DNA from 2 places in the Bacillus sp. 7894-2 genome. Region 1 is predicted to be linked to the other one. Evidence: a T-box and tRNA genes for the amino acid it is inferred to sense, from the RefSeq annotation. Region 1 holds a T-box; the other holds one or more tRNA genes.
What was found. The T-box of region 1 lies ahead of argS (arginine--tRNA ligase). A T-box ahead of a tRNA ligase gene usually reads a tRNA of that ligase, here a tRNA-Arg.
Positions count from the first base shown of each region.

Region 1 (6,531 bases):
CCTTCATCTGTCCCATTTTCCCGGGGATCACTTCCCCAAGCATACGGTAAAAATCGTTCAGATCGCGATAATAAGTGCGGTTAAACCAGCCATCGTCATGGGCAAGGTACACATACCGGTTGCTCAGATAATTGTAAAATGGCAGCTTAAGATGCTCTTTAATATGGCCGAGATAAAGAAGCTCCGCAATTGTCTGGCCCGGAAGCTCATTCACCGCTTCCTCTTCCTCGAAGTCAATCCAGCAAAAATCGCCATAGCCGTATACATCATCCTCAACCAGCCTGCCCAGCTTGTCCCTTGACACATAATCGAACATCGTGTGGCTATTAAAGTCCCCATGTTCATAACGGTGCTTTAACAGCAGTAAATTATTAATAGAATCTGAAAGAGTCTGGGCAAACTCTGCAAACTCAATTCCATATGTCATTACATACTGATCCTGTTCATTAAGATGGATGTAGATGAGATCACGAATAGTTTGATTCCTTCTTTTCAATGACGAAACCTCCGAACCGTAGCCAAATTGATAAAAAGACAGCTTCTTATGAAACTGCCTGCCAAACTTCCAGTATTTTATCCTCTTATTGTAGCAAAAATATCTGAAAATATCTTTGCAGATGAGAAAAAATTTTTAATCCGTTTTTTTGAAAATACAGGAAACCATCATGGTAATTTATTCGTCTAACTAATGAAATCCCTTTCTCGATTGTAAGGTTAATTTTTCTTTGGTAGGATAAAAATGTAAAAAGGTAAAGAAACCAGGTGTATATAATGAACCAGAATAATAGATTCTCAGACCGATTTGATTGGACGTTATGCTTTCTCCTGCTGCTGTTTTTTCTCATCAGCTGCATTGCGATATACAGCGGACAATCTTCCAATCAATATGAAGGGAATTTTGTTATATCACAAATTAAAAATTATATTGTTGGTGCTGTCATTGTAGGGATTGTCATGTATTTTGACAGCGAGCAAATCCGGAGACTCACATGGCTGCTGTACGGTTTAGGCATCCTATTGCTTGTCGGGCTATTCATTGCACCGGAAAGTATTGCACCAGAACGCAAAGGGGCTACATTGTGGTATATCATTCCCGGACTCGGTTCAGTGCAGCCTTCAGAATTCGTAAAGGTGTTCCTTATTATCGCTCTCAGCAAAATCATCGCTGACCACCATCTTAAGTTTCAGGCTAAGACAGCCGGCACGGACTTTTTTCTCCTAATCAAACTAGGAGCAGTCACATTGCCTCCATTAGGATTGATTATTATCGAAGACCTGGGTACCGCCCTTGTCATCATCGCGATATTAGCAGGAATCATCCTGGTATCCGGAATCACCTGGAAAATCCTTGTTCCGATTTATGGAATCCTCGGTGCTTTAGCAGGAACCGTTCTATACCTGGTGATCATAGCACCGGAGATTTTAGAGAAATACCTTGGGATTGACCCCTATCAGTTCAGCAGGATTTATTCCTGGCTTGACCCGGTCAATCACAAGCAGGGGGCCGGAATGCAGCTGTATAATTCCATGCTCGCTATCGGCTCGGGTTTGATTTCCGGTAAAGGCTTTACCGACAGGCAGGTATATGTGCCTGATGCCCACACTGATTTTATCTTCAGCGTCATTGGCGAGGAATATGGCTTCTTCGGCGCCAGTGTAGTAATCAGCCTTTTCTTTCTGCTTATCTATCACTTAACGAAAACAGGCCTTGAGACGACTGACCCTTTTAATACCTATATTTGCGTCGGGGTCATCAGCATGATCACCTTCCATGTATTCCAAAATATCGGAATGACTATTCAGGTCCTGCCAATCACCGGCATTCCGCTTCCGTTTATAAGCTACGGCGGAAGCTCACTTATGGGAAACATGATGGCCATGGGACTGATATTCAGCATTCGCTACCATCACAAAAACTATATGTTTTCAACTGATTCAAATTATGTTGCAAAATAATTCCAACCGCGTATAATAACAGTAATATATTTAGTGTCTATGATGAAGAGAGTAGCAAAGGGTTCTTTCCTAAAAGCGAGACAGGGCCGGTGCAAGCCTGTCGGAAATCCTTTTTGTGAAGCGCACTTCGGAGATGCACAGCTGAAAGTAAAATAGGCTGTGCCGGGTAAGGAGTCCCGTTATCAAACCCCTTAAGGAATGTGTTCAAATAAATTGAAACGTCCTTTCGCAAGAGGTCCTTTGGACAATCAGAGTGGTACCGCGGGAAGATTTCAGCTCGTCTCTATTTTATATAGAGGCGGGCTTTTTTATTTTCAGGGAGGTGTGTTTAAAATGATTAATTTCAAAGCGATATTCGCAGATCAGCTGGCATCTGTGCTGAATGGGCAGCTTTCTGAGGAAGCCATTTCAGACTTAATCGAAACGCCAAAGAATCCGGCACATGGCGATCTTGCTTTTCCCTGTTTTACACTGGCAAAAGCATTCAGGAAATCACCTGCCTCCATTGCTGAAGAGGCTGCTTTCCAGATAAAAGGACCGTACATTGAAAGAGCGGAAGCTGCCGGGCCCTACATTAATATCTTTTTTTCCAAAGATGCTGCAAGTGCAGTCATACTGGAAAAAATCCTGAAGGATGGAAAAGAATTTGGACTGCTGAAGGATGGTGCAGGCAAAACAGCCGTGCTTGATTTCTCTTCACCCAACATCGCCAAGCCCTTTTCCATGGGTCATCTGCGGTCAACCGTCATTGGAAATGCCCTCGGAAACCTGGCCGGAAAATGCGGTTATACCGCTGTCAGAATCAACCACTTAGGCGATTGGGGCACACAATTCGGCAAGCTGATCACCGCTTATAAAAAGTGGGGCAATCCGGATAAGGTGAAGGAGCATCCGATCAGGGAGCTGCTCAGCCTTTATATACGGTTCCATGAAGAAGCAGAGCCTGATCCATCCCTTGAAGATGAGGCACGTTCCTGGTTCAAAGAGCTTGAAAACGGTAATAAAGAAGCACAGGACCTCTGGAATTGGTTTAGAGATGAATCATTGAAGGAATTCCAGCGGGTTTATGACAGGCTTGGCATTCATTTCGATTCATACAATGGCGAAGCTTTTTATAACGATAAAATGAAACCCGTCATAGAGGAGCTGATGGCAAAAGATCTGCTGGCTGAATCAGATGGTGCGGAGGTCGTTGAGCTTCCTGATGAAGACCTGCCTCCCTGCCTGATCAAAAAATCCGACGGAGCGACTCTTTATGCAACACGGGATCTGGCTGCAGCTTTTTACAGAAGAGAAAATTATCAATTTGATCACTCCCTATATATTGTCGGCCAGGAACAAAGCATCCATTTCAGGCAGGTCAAAAGCGTGATCAAAAAGATGGGCTATGAGTGGGCAGACAGTATGACACATGTCCCGTTCGGTCTCTACTTAAAAGACGGAAAAAAGATGTCTACCAGAAAAGGAAGAGTCATCCTTCTGGAGGAGGTCCTGGATGAAGCAGTTCTTCTTGCAAAAGGCAATATCGAGGCTAAAAATCCCGGTCTGGAAAATAAAAATGAAGTCGCTGATGCAGTTGGCATCGGAGCCATTTTGTTCCATGATCTGAAAAATGACCGCATGAACAATATTGAATTTTCCCTTGAAGATATGCTGACATTTGAAGGAGAAACAGGTCCCTATCTGCAATATACCAATGCCCGGGCCTATTCCCTGCTCCGCAAGGCAGATGATATACCATCTGCTGCAAATGGGCTATCCGATTCTTACAGCTGGGAAATTATTAAGCTGCTCTATCAATATCCTGAGAAAATCAGACAATCTTATCGGCAACTTTCCCCTTCCGTTCTCGCTAAATATCTGATGGATGTGGCCCAGGCCTTCAATAAATATTACGGGCAGGTAAGAATCCTGGAGAAGGATGCCGGCATCCAGGCAAGACTTGCCCTCGTCAAAGCAGTCGCCATTGTTCTTACAGATGGCATGCAGACACTCGGCATGAAGGTACTGCGCCAAATGTAAAAGGAGAAGCCGTTATGGCCTCTCCCTTTTTGCCTTTGTCCGGGCTTTTGCTTTCTGCATTTTCACAAGACTTCTTACCAGAAATCCGCCGACAAAAATGGCCATCAGCACTAAACCGGTATAATTCAAATGCATTAATTTCAGTATCACACTTGCGACTGTCGCCATATATAAGGCTCCGAGCATATACGTGATCTCTTCGTTCTCAAAATAAGAGGTAAGTTTCGCACCAAACTGTGAGCCAATGAGGCCTCCTCCTACGAGTGAAAGGCCAATCCAATAATCAATGCTGACAGTGGAAACGTAGGACAGGAAGCCTGCGGATACGATTAACATGACAGCAAACAAGCTGGTCCCTACCGCATTTTTCGGCATCATCCCTAAATAGGCGACCGATAAAGGCACCATAATAAAACCGCCGCCAACCCCTAATGTAGTAGAAACAAATCCTGCAAAAAATCCAATCAGCACCATCTTCACAATGGAAGGCGAATGGTCAGAAGAGTGAACAGCATGGGCTGACTTTTCTCTTCTTTTCAGCATGCTCAAAGCAAAATAAGACAGCAATATGATATAAAAAGCAGGCACGGCCCACGTGTCCCAGCCTTTATTCTCAAGAAAAAGAACAAATGGATGGGCGGCCTGAGTAGCTGCCATTCCGCTTAATCCAAGTATCAGCCCCTGCTTAAGCCTTATATTTTTCAGCCTGATATGAGCGGAGATGCCTGAAAGGGACGTTCCAATCGAAAACAGCAAACTTGTGGTGATCGCTTCCACTGGAGAAAAACCAAAAAGCATAAGCGTTGGAGTAAGAATGAATCCCCCGCCTACCCCAAAAAAACCGGAGAGCACACTAATAAGTGCCCCGAGAGTAATAAAGAAAACATATTCCATTTATATTCCTCACTAACTATCACTGCTATTAATAGGTACTATATCACTTTACCATAATTGACAACGGTTATACTGTTGTTCCCTTATTTATAATAATTATAAATAAGTATTGATTATAAATTAATATTTGTTATAATTAGTATATAAATAACTTAGGGGGAATTACGATGGAAAAATTACATGAGGCATTAAACGTACAAATTGCTGACTGGAGTGTCCTTTATACGAAATTGCATCGCTACCACTGGTTTGTAAAAGGCCCTCTTTTCTTTACCCTTCATGAAAAGTTCGAAGAATTATATAGTGAAGCGGCGGAAGTTGTGGATGAGGCAGCGGAACGCCTGCTTGCAATCGGCGGCACACCGGCAGCAAGCTTGACGGAATTCCTAAGCATTACGACTCTTGAAGAATCTAATGGGGAACACAAAGCAGAAGACATGGTTGCTGCTCTTGCTTCCGATTATAAGCATATAAAAGAGCAATTACATTCTTTAGCCCAGCTTGCCGAGGAGCAGGAAGATCACGTGACAAACGACTTTGCCATCGGGCTAATGGAAAAATTGGATACGCATATTTGGATGCTGCAAGCCTACTTAGGAGAATAATCTATCTTTGCAAGAGAGTCAGTGAGAATGGTCACTGGCTCTTATTTTTGTACTAAAAAAAACTTTGCCATTTATGCTCTCTGAGGTGTTATGATTGACCTGATTGCTTCATTTTATTTTCGGAAAGGAGTATCCATAATGGCAAACTTAAAGTATTCATTCTTTATTTTTCTGGGCGCATGCAGTTATGGCATTCTGGCATCCATTGTTAAGCTCGGACTCCAGGCCGGCCACTCTGTTCCCGAACTGACCGGAAGCCAGTATTTAATTGGGCTCCTTTTATTATTGCTTTCTTTCCCATTTATCAAAAGAACGAAAATCACCATTAAACAAGCGGCAGCTTTGTTATTGACCGGCGCCTCCTTAAGCTTAACGGGCATTCTGTATGGAATGAGCCTTGACCGGAACCCGGCCTCCATCGCTGTTGTCCTTTTATTTCAGTTCACCTGGATTGGAATTCTTTTTGAAGCACTGTATGAAAGAAAGATGCCCAGCAAAGCCAAAATCATTTCTTCGATTCTGCTCATAATAGGAACAGTATTTGCAAGCAACCTGATTAATTCCGGCTCACATACTATTCAAGCGGATGGCCTGATTTATGGCTTATTATCTGCGGTTACTTTTGCCGTGTTCATTTTTGCAAGCGGCAAGGCAGGCAAAGGAATTCCAACCATCCAGAGGAGCATCTTCATCACATTTGGCGGACTTCTTCTGGTTGCAGCTGTTTCAGGTCCCGTCTTAATAGGCGGCGGCATTCAGCTTGGGGGCCTATGGAAATTCGGTCTCTTGATGGCATTGTTCGGCGCTATTTTCCCTATTGTATTCTTTGCCATCGGGTCACCCCACTTAGATTCAGGGCTTGCCACGATTGTAGGCTCTGCCGAACTTCCGGCCGCTGTTGCTGCCGCTATGCTGATTTTAGGGGAAAGGATATCAGAAGCACAGACTTTCGGGATTGTGCTGATCCTGATCGGAATCAGCATACCTCAGTTTTCATTTAAAAAAGCGGCAAAGAATCGTTTGAGCACGTAGGATTTTTTATGACGGGATTCGC
Region 1 covers NZ_NPDG01000137.1:147-6,677, reverse strand. Annotated here, with positions in the region: gene CHI10_RS19580 (hypothetical protein) at 1-496, opposite strand, end outside; gene CHI10_RS19575 (FtsW/RodA/SpoVE family cell cycle protein) at 772-1,956, shown strand; T-box leader at 1,987-2,244, shown strand; gene argS (arginine--tRNA ligase) at 2,293-3,978, shown strand; gene CHI10_RS19565 (sulfite exporter TauE/SafE family protein) at 3,991-4,872, opposite strand; gene CHI10_RS19560 (Dps family protein) at 5,040-5,477, shown strand; gene CHI10_RS19555 (EamA family transporter) at 5,616-6,509, shown strand.

Region 2 (10,100 bases), on a different contig from region 1:
TGCAGAGGTATCGGGCTATGTGCTGAAATGGACGGAAACCAGTAAATTCTTGGAGAAGGTTACGGAGCTGCTGAGCTTTATGCTTCCGCATTATAAGCGGGAAGGGAAGGCTCAATTGGTGGTGGCAATTGGATGTACGGGAGGCCAGCACCGTTCGGTAGCGCTGACGGAATATATTGCAGACTACTTCAGCAAGGATTACAATACGGCAATTACCCACCGTGACATCGACAGGAGAAAGGAAAACATCAAATGAACCGACAGCCAAGAATCGTCATCATCGGCGGAGGAACGGGGCTGCCTGTCCTCTTAAGGGGACTGAAGCAGTACCCTGTTGATATTACTGCCATTGTGACAGTAGCCGATGATGGCGGCAGCTCAGGGAGATTACGGAATGATCTTCATATCCCGCCGCCCGGTGACATCCGCAATGTGCTGGCCGCTCTTTCAGACGTTGAGCCGCTCATTGAGGAAATGTTCCAGCATCGCTTTGCGACTTCTAATGAATTGTCCGGGCACTCGCTTGGCAATTTAATTCTCGCGGCAATGACCTCGATTACCGGAAACTTTGTTCATGCAATTCAGGAAATGAGCAAGGTGTTAAACGTAAGGGGAAAGGTACTGCCTGCTGCCAACCAGAGTGTGGTTCTTCATGCTGAAATGGAAGACGGGACCATCGTATCGGGAGAATCAAAGATTCCTTATTCCGGCAAAAAAATCAAGCGGGTGTTTTTAACTCCTAAAAATATTAAAGCCCTGCCTGAATCACTGCAGGCAATCAGACAGGCTGACATGATCATCATTGGTCCCGGAAGCTTATATACAAGTATTCTTCCAAACTTGCTTGTTCCCAGGCTCGGACGTGAGGTCTGTCAATCGAAAGCGAAAAAAGTTTATATATGCAATTTAATGACACAGGCAGGCGAGACGCTCGACTATACAGCGAGTGACCATGTCAAAGCGCTGTATGCTCATATGAGCTGTGCTTTTATCAATACCATCCTGGTAAACAATGAAGAAATTCCTGCTCATATTCAGGAGCGGTACAGCGAGGAAATGGCAAGGCCTGTTGTGTATGATACGGGTGCACTTGCCGAATTGGGCCTTGATATTATGCCCGGTGAAATTGTCAGCCACAAAGGCGGGATCATTCGCCATGATACAAAAGAAGTTGCCCAAATGCTTTATGATTTAATTTTACATGAAACCAATAGACGTTTTAACGCGTAATATAAAGGTGTAAAAGGGCTTTTGCCAGTAAAAAAATAAACTGTGCATACGTTTGCTCAGTAAAGAATATCTTTTTATATGTCTCTGGCTAAGCACTTTTACGGATAGGGGGTGAAGGGATGTCTTTCGCTTCGGAAACGAAAAAAGAATTGACGAACCTGGAATTAAAAGACTGCTGCGGCAAAGCGGAATTGTCCGCCTTAATCCGGATGAATGGGTCACTTTCTTTTTCCAGCCGGAAATTGATTGTGGATATACAGACGGAGAATGCAGCCATTGCAAGAAGGATTTACACGCTGATTAAAAGGAATTACAGCGTTCAGGTCGAGCTCCTGGTCCGGAAAAAAATGCGGCTGAAAAAGAACAATGTATATATTGTCAGGCTGACGGAACAGGCCAGCATGATTCTTGATGACCTGAAAATTTTAAGTGAGGGATTCGTATTTACACACGATATCTCCAAAGAGCTCATAAAAAAGAAATGCTGTAAGCGTTCTTATCTGCGCGGTGCATTCCTTGCCGGGGGATCGGTAAACAATCCGGAAACCTCATCCTATCATCTGGAGATCGCTTCACTTTACAAGGAGCATAATGACGCTCTTTGTGAACAGATGAATACGTTCGGGCTGAACAGCAAAACGCTTGAACGGAAAAAAGGCTATATCACGTATTTAAAGGAAGCCGAAAAAATAACGGAATTCCTGAATATTGTCGGGGCACATGCATCTCTGCTCCGGTTTGAAGACATCCGGATTGTCCGCGATATGAGAAACTCAGTCAATCGACTCGTGAATTGTGAAACAGCGAACTTAAACAAAACCATCGGGGCGGCCTTGCGCCAAGTGGAGAATATCCGCTTTATTGACCAGACAGTTGGACTGCAGATTTTGCCCGATAAACTGAGGGAAATAGCCGAATTGCGTGTAACATACCAGGATGTCACCTTAAAAGAGCTTGGGGAGATGGTCTCAGGCGGAAATATCAGCAAATCAGGCATTAATCACCGATTAAGAAAAATAGATGAAATCGCTGAAAAACTCAGAGCAGGCAGCACCATAGATGCTCACTAATGGAGGCATCAGCAGGGAGGAGATATACAATGGCAGAGAAACAGGTAGAAGTTAAGCTGAAGACAGGATTGCAGGCCCGTCCGGCAGCATTGTTCGTACAAGAGGCCAATCGGTTCTCATCCGATATATTCCTGGAGAAGGATGGAAAGAAGGTAAATGCAAAAAGCATTATGGGGCTAATGAGCCTGGCTGTAAGCTCAGGATCAGTTATTACCCTGAAGGCTGAGGGAAACGACGAAAACGAAGCTCTCGAAGCGCTGGCAAACTATATTCAGAAGGAAAACTAAAACAACTCGCATCGGGAAGATGCGAGTTGTTTTTTTACAGCTGTCTAGCTCCAGCGCCTACCCCTCGAGGAGTCGGGGATGAGCAAGGCGCTTCCGCTTTTCTTATTACTTATCTTTCTTTTCTTCCAAAGAGTTTCTGGTAATGATCTGGTCAACCAAACCGTATTCAAGAGCTCTTTCAGCTGTCATAAAGTTATCGCGGTCTGTATCTTTTGCAATGACTTCAAGCGGCTGTCCTGTACGCTCTGAAAGGATCGTGTTTAATTTTTCGCGAAGGAAAAGGATGCGCTTTGCAGCGATTTCAATTTCAGTCGCCTGTCCTTGTGCACCGCCAAGTGGCTGGTGAATCATAACTTCAGCGTTTGGAAGAGCAAAACGCTTTCCTTTTTCACCTGCTGCAAGAAGGAATGCACCCATGGATGCAGCCATACCGATACAAATGGTTTGTACCTTTGGCTTGATGAATTGCATCGTATCATAAATAGCCATACCAGCTGTAATGCTTCCGCCAGGGCTATTAATGTAAATGGAAATGTCCTTTTCAGGGTTTTCAGCTTCAAGGAATAACAGCTGGGCAACAATGGAGTTTGCCACATTATCATCAATTCCGCTTCCGAGCATAATGATGCGGTCTTTTAAAAGGCGGGAATAAATATCATAAGCGCGCTCCCCGCGATTTGTTTGTTCAATAACTGTAGGGATTAAGTTCATTTTCCAATTCCTCCTTCAAGATAAGGTCAACATACATGATGAACAAGCATGTTCTTCCAAGTAAAGAAAATTTTTTAACTCCTATGTATTATCATGATACACTGATGGTCAATTAAGGTCAAACGAATCGCATAGAAATAGCAGCTGATTCGTTCGACACTTTTTTCTGTGCTGTGCTATCTCATTCCATGATACCCATTGTTCCGATTTTTAAAACTAAAAGGAGGCTTGCAAAGTGAATAAACATAGCATATAATAAGTTATCGTAGCGGCTGAGCGCTTAGTCAGCCAGTTTCTATACTATTTGCCCTCGTGGTGCAACGGATAGCACGTAAGATTCCGGTTCTTGAGATGTGGGTTCGATTCCTGCCGAGGGCGCTAGCAAAACTCCTTGTCTGATATGGACAGGGAGTTTTTATTTTTACGCTTTCCGCACGTAAATCTAAAAAACTCTCTTAATTTAAGCCTATCGTTAAAAAAACCTAAAAAATCCGCAGGTTTCACCATAAAAAATGAATATTCCCCCCTCAGCCACGCATATTGTGAAGTATTCAGAAAGAAGTGCCGGTGCGATTGGTGATTGCCAGGATATTTCCATACAACATTTTCTGTGAATATTGTAAAATGGGGACAGGGGGAATGTACGATGAATTTGAAAGCTGGGTTATGGCAGCAGCAGACAATGAAATTAACAATGACACAGGAGCTGACGCAGGCGATTGCCCTTCTGCAATACAGCACACAGGAGCTTTCTGCTTTCCTGGAAAGCAAGGCGCTTGAAAATCCCCTTCTAAAAGTAGAGTCCGGACATGTCCAGACGATGGATCCCCGTTATGACCGTGTCAAACCGACAAGGATAAAAGCCGAAAAAGATAAAATAAATTGGATTGAGCAGATTGGCTGCGGAAAGACCGTGCTGCTTGATGAATATTTGAAATCACAGCTTCATTTGAAATTAAACAGGGATGAACAAAAAGTGATTGAGCATCTTATTGACAGCCTTGATGAAAACGGTTACTTCCGGGCGGACCTGAAGGCATTAGCCGATGCTCTTAACATGCCCCTTGAGAAAGTGGAGCAGATGCTTGAAGAGCTGCAGGAACTTGAGCCCGCCGGCGTTGGTGCAAGAAATCTTCAGGAGTGTCTGTCCCTCCAGATTAAGAGATTGCCGCAAGAAAATGAACTGGCTGAAATCATTATAGATGAATACTTTACCCTGTTTGCTGAGAAGAAGTGGAAAGAAATCGCAAAACAACTCGGTGTGGAGCTTAGAGACATACAGACGGTATTCGACCTTGTTCAGACGTTGAATCCAAGGCCGGCTTCATCCTTCCAGAGCGAAAAATCCGCCTACATAACACCGGACGTGATTATTCAGTGGGATGGCAGCTCTTTTTCAGTCAGTGTGTTTGATGAAGTACTTCCCAAAATCAGCTTTAATGAACCTTATTATAAAAAGTTCTCGGCTAGTGGTGATCGAAATGTCAGCCGTTTCCTGCAGGAAAAGCAGCAGGATTATCAATGGATTATAAGAAGTATTGAGCAGAGGAAAGAGACTCTTGCAAATGTGACTCTTAAAATTGTTGAAAAGCAGCAGGACTTTTTCATTAAAGGGCCAGCACATCTGAAGCCGATGACAATGAAGGAAATATCAGATGAACTCGACATTCATGAATCAACAGTGAGCAGGGCAGTCCGGGAAAAGTATGCGCAAACGCCATTTGGGACGTATGAGCTGAGATCGTTCTTCTCCAGCACGATCAAAACGACATCTGATGAGAATACGTCTTCACAGCAGGTCAAGACGATTATTGGTAAAATGATAGAAAAAGAAAATAAACAAAAGCCTTTATCTGATCAGGAGCTTGTGAAGCTGCTGAAGGAAAAAGAGGGGATGGTTGTCAGCAGAAGAACGATTGCGAAATATCGGGATCAGCTGGGCATCCCGTCATCATCCAAACGGAAAAGGTATGACTGACAAAGGAGATTTGCTGATTGAAACAGCCAGAGCTAGTGTTTTATACACGCAGCAGATGCCCGCTGTGTGATAAAGCTAAGAGTGTGTTAGTTGAATTAAAGAGAGAATATGAATTTACGTTAATTGAAAAAGATATTGATGAGAGCGATGTACTGACTGAGAAGTATGGACTTATGATTCCGGTCGTTGAAATTGAAGGGCGTGAAGTGCAGTTCGGGCATATTGACCCTATTACAGTAAGTGAAGCGCTTACAGAAAAAAACTGAGTTTTATCAGTTGATTTCAATACTCACTCTTGCTATTATTGAGAAGAAGCAAGGGTGATTTTTTTTGTAGTAAGTGGGACATAATATGTCTATGCGGGACAAAAAATGACCACATATGATGAAGGAGCTTTCCGGATGTACTCACTAATTGATATTCAAAAAAGATTATTGCCTGATATGCTTGCGGTTATGCAGAAGCGTTATGGGATTCTTCATTACATTGGGCTGATGGAGCCGGTTGGAAGAAGAAGCCTTGCAGTCAGTATGGGGTTGACGGAAAGAGTGCTGAGAAGTGAGGTTGAATTTTTAAAAGACCAGAACCTGATCCGCATTTCAAGTACAGGAATGAGTCTTTCTCCCGATGGCAAAGAATTACTCGGAGCTCTTGAAGGAATAATGAGAGATATTTCGGGTATAGCCGTAATGGAGCAGGAATTATCCCGAAAGCTTGGCATTCGCCAGGCGATCATTGTTTCCGGAAACAGCGATGAATCTCCATGGGTGAAGCAGGAGCTTGGCAGAGCAACAGCATTGTGTATGAAATCAAGCCTCAAAGGAAAAAATATCATCGCAGTTACAGGCGGGTCCACAATGGCAGCCGTAGCGGAGATGCTTACTCCTGATCTTGCCGAACGTGATTGGCTGTTTGTGCCGGCACGTGGCGGAATAGGCGAAGATGTTAAAAACCAGGCTAACACCATTTGTGCCAAAATGGCTGATCATACTGATTCCAGGCACCGTGTCCTGTATGTGCCGGACCAGGTAAGCAGGGAGATGTATGAAAGCATTATTAAAGAACCCAATATTAAGGAAGTAATCACCCAGATCAAATCGGCAAGCATGGTTTTGCACGGGATTGGGGACGCTATTACAATGGCGGAACGCCGCAAAACCAGTGAAGAAGATTTGGTTAAAATCAAGCAAGCCAAAGCAGTCGGTGAATCATTTGGCTATTACTTCAACGAAGGCGGCGAGGTTGTACATAAGGTTCAGACCATCGGCCTTCAGCTGGATGACCTATCACAAATTGAGCATGTCATTGCAGTGGCAGGCGGCTCCACAAAGGCTAAAGCCATCGCTGCATACATGAAACGGGCACCATCCTCTACCATACTAGTGACAGACGAAGGTGCAGCAAAACAGTTGATAAAAGGGTAATCCCTTTTCAAATATAAAATCTACCTTTTCAAGGAGGAAATAATCATGGCAGTTAAAGTTGGTATTAACGGATTTGGAAGAATCGGGCGCGTTGTTTTCCGTGCAGCTCTTAAAAACCCTAACGTAGAGGTTGTAGCAGTAAATGACCTTACAGATGCAAACATGCTTGCACACCTTTTAAAATATGATTCCGTACACGGAACTATAAATGAAGAAGTAACTGTTGACGGCGACTACCTTGTAGTTGGCGGCCATAAAGTAAAAGTTATTGCAGAGCGCGATCCTGCTCAATTAGGATGGGGAGATCTTGGGGTAGAAGTAGTAGTAGAATCTACTGGACGTTTCACAAAGCGTGCTGACGCTGCGAAACACCTTGAAGCTGGTGCTAAGAAAGTAATCATCTCGGCTCCTGCATCTGACGAAGATATCACAGTTGTTATGGGTGTTAACCATGAGAAATATGATGCTGCAAACCATCATGTAATCTCTAACGCTTCTTGTACAACAAACTGCTTGGCTCCGTTTGCAAAAGTATTGAACGACAGCTTTGGAATCAAACGCGGTATGATGACAACTGTTCACTCATACACAAATGACCAGCAGATCCTTGACTTGCCGCACAAGGACTACCGCCGTGCACGTGCAGCAGCGGAAAACATCATTCCTACAACTACTGGAGCTGCAAAAGCAGTATCTCTAGTATTGCCTGAACTAAAAGGCAAATTGAACGGTGGAGCTATGCGTGTTCCAACTCCAAACGTTTCTCTTGTAGACCTTGTTGTGGAGCTTGATAAAGACGTAACTGCTGAAGATGTAAACAATGCTCTTAGAACAGCTGCTGAAGGCGACCTGAAAGGCATCCTTGCTTACAGCGAAGAGCCATTAGTATCTGGCGACTACAACGGAAACCCTGCATCTTCTACAATCGATGCACTTTCTACAATGGTTATGGAAGGCAACATGGTAAAAGTAATCTCTTGGTATGACAACGAATCTGGTTACTCTAACCGTGTAGTTGACCTTGTTGACTACATCGCTCAAAAAGGGCTTTAATTCTCACAAAAATATTCGTTATACGAAGCATTCACAAGCTGACTTTTTTCTCTGAAAAAACACCTCATCTTGTTGGATATTCAAATCGCTAGCGTCTATAATGGATAAGGGTAAAAGGGGAGCAGGGAAACATTCCCTCTCCCCTTTGTTTTAAGTAAAACTATTTAACCGGGATGGTGCTTAGCTCCCGAACCTGGAGGCTTTTAGTCTATGAGCCGTCAGGCAAGGCGCTTCCGCTTTTCTGGTAAGGAGGTCCTTTTGCTATGAACAAAAAAAGCGTTAAAGATGTGGAGTTAAAAGGTAAGCGTGTATTTTGCCGGGTTGATTTCAACGTTCCGATGAAAGAGGGACAGGTAACAGATGAGACTCGCATCAAAGCAGCTCTTCCAACGATCGAATACTTGATGAACCAGGGTGCTAAAGTGATATTAGCCAGCCATTTGGGCCGTCCGAAAGGTTCAGTTGTTGAAGAATTGCGTTTAACACCAGTAGCAAAGCGTTTATCCGAGCTTCTTGGCAAAGAAGTGAAGAAGGCGGATGAAGCATATGGCGATTCTGTAAAAGCTATGGTTGACGCGTTAAGTGAAGGCGATGTTCTTCTTCTTGAAAACGTGCGTTTCTATGCTGGCGAGGAAAAGAATGATCCTGAGCTTGCAAAGGCATTTGCTGAGCTTGCAGATGTGTATGTAAATGATGCATTCGGAGCAGCACACCGTGCCCATGCTTCAACGGAAGGAATTGCGCATCATCTTCCTGCCGTATCAGGACTCCTGATGGAAAAAGAACTTGATGTACTTGGAAAAGCTCTTTCAAATCCTGAACGCCCATTTACAGCTATTATCGGCGGTGCAAAGGTGAAAGATAAGATTGGCGTAATTGAAAACCTTCTTGAAAAGGTAGACAACCTGATCATTGGCGGAGGGCTGGCTTATACTTTTGTAAAAGCAAACGGCCATGAAGTAGGAAAGTCACTATTAGAAGAAGATAAAATTGACCTTGCCAAATCGTTTATGGAAAAAGCGAAAGACAAAGGCGTGAACCTCTACATGCCAGTTGATGTCGTGGTAGCAGACGATTTTTCTGAGGAAGCCAATATTAAAACAGTAGCAATCGAAGAAATTCCTTCTGATTGGGAAGCACTTGATATCGGACCTAAAACACGCGATATTTACAGCGATGTAATCCAGAATTCAAAGCTTGTCATCTGGAACGGACCAATGGGTGTTTTCGAATTGAATAAATTTGCAGGCGGCACAAGAGCAGTGGCTGAGGCTTTAGCAGAAGCAAACGATACATATTCAGTCATTGGCGGCGGCGATTCTGCAGCGGCGGTTGAAAAATTCCACCTAGCAGACCGCATGAGCCATATCTCAACAGGCGGCGGCGCTTCCCTTGAGTTTATGGAAGGAAAAGCCCTGCCTGGCGTTGTTGCTTTAAATGATAAATAATTATTGGTGACAGGCACCACCCGAAATTTGTCGAATGTAGGACACTAATAAAAATGCATGAAAGGACGTGCAACATGCGTAAACCAATTATCGCAGGAAACTGGAAAATGCATAAAACACTTCCGGAAGCGAAAGTCTTTCTTGAAGAAATTAACGGATTAGTTCCTGGGAAGGAGCAGGTAGATACAGTTGTATGTGCTCCTGCCTTATTCCTTGAGCGCCTGGTTGAAAACTCAAAGGATTCAGATGTTGAAGTCGGCGCACAGAATATGCACTTTGAAGAAAACGGCGCTTTTACAGGCGAAATCAGCCCTGTAGCACTTGAAGATCTTGGAGTGAAATACGTAATCCTTGGTCATTCAGAACGCCGTGAGATGTTTAATGAGACAGACGAGGCTGTTAATAAAAAGACCTTGGCTGCATTCAAATACAACTTAACTCCAATCGTTTGTGTCGGTGAATCGCTGGAACAGCGGGAAAGCGGCGAAACAATGGATCTTGTCGGTTCACAGGTTGAGAAGGCACTAAATGGCTTAACTGAAGAGCAGGTAAAGCAAACTGTTATTGCATATGAGCCAATCTGGGCAATCGGAACTGGCAAATCTTCAACATCTGCAGATGCAAATGAAGTATGTGCACATATCCGCTCTGTTGTTGCGAAGCAATTTTCACAGGCTGCGGCAGATGCAGTCCGCATTCAGTACGGCGGCAGCGTAAAGCCTGCAAACATTAAAGAATATATGAGCCAGCCTGATATTGATGGAGCTCTTGTTGGCGGCGCCAGCTTACAGCCTACAGACTTTCTTCAATTATTGGAGGCAGGCAAGAATGAGTAAATCTCCAGTTGCATTAATCATCTTAGATGGTTTCGCATTGCGCGGGGAACGGATGGGAAATGC
Region 2 covers NZ_NPDG01000037.1:26,374-36,473, forward strand. Annotated here, with positions in the region: gene rapZ (RNase adapter RapZ) at 1-256, shown strand, start outside; gene CHI10_RS06535 (gluconeogenesis factor YvcK family protein) at 253-1,230, shown strand; gene whiA (DNA-binding protein WhiA) at 1,350-2,300, shown strand; gene CHI10_RS06545 (HPr family phosphocarrier protein) at 2,330-2,587, shown strand; gene clpP (ATP-dependent Clp endopeptidase proteolytic subunit ClpP) at 2,693-3,298, opposite strand; tRNA gene CHI10_RS06555 (tRNA-Arg) at 3,605-3,676, shown strand; gene rpoN (RNA polymerase factor sigma-54) at 3,945-5,276, shown strand; gene CHI10_RS06565 (glutaredoxin family protein) at 5,294-5,542, shown strand; gene CHI10_RS06570 (sugar-binding transcriptional regulator) at 5,678-6,700, shown strand; gene gap (type I glyceraldehyde-3-phosphate dehydrogenase) at 6,746-7,753, shown strand; gene CHI10_RS06580 (phosphoglycerate kinase) at 8,017-9,201, shown strand; gene tpiA (triose-phosphate isomerase) at 9,276-10,037, shown strand; gene gpmI (2,3-bisphosphoglycerate-independent phosphoglycerate mutase) at 10,030-10,100, shown strand, end outside.
Region 2: it has a tRNA-Arg gene. The T-box ahead of argS (arginine--tRNA ligase) is inferred to sense a tRNA for this amino acid. The anticodon was not compared.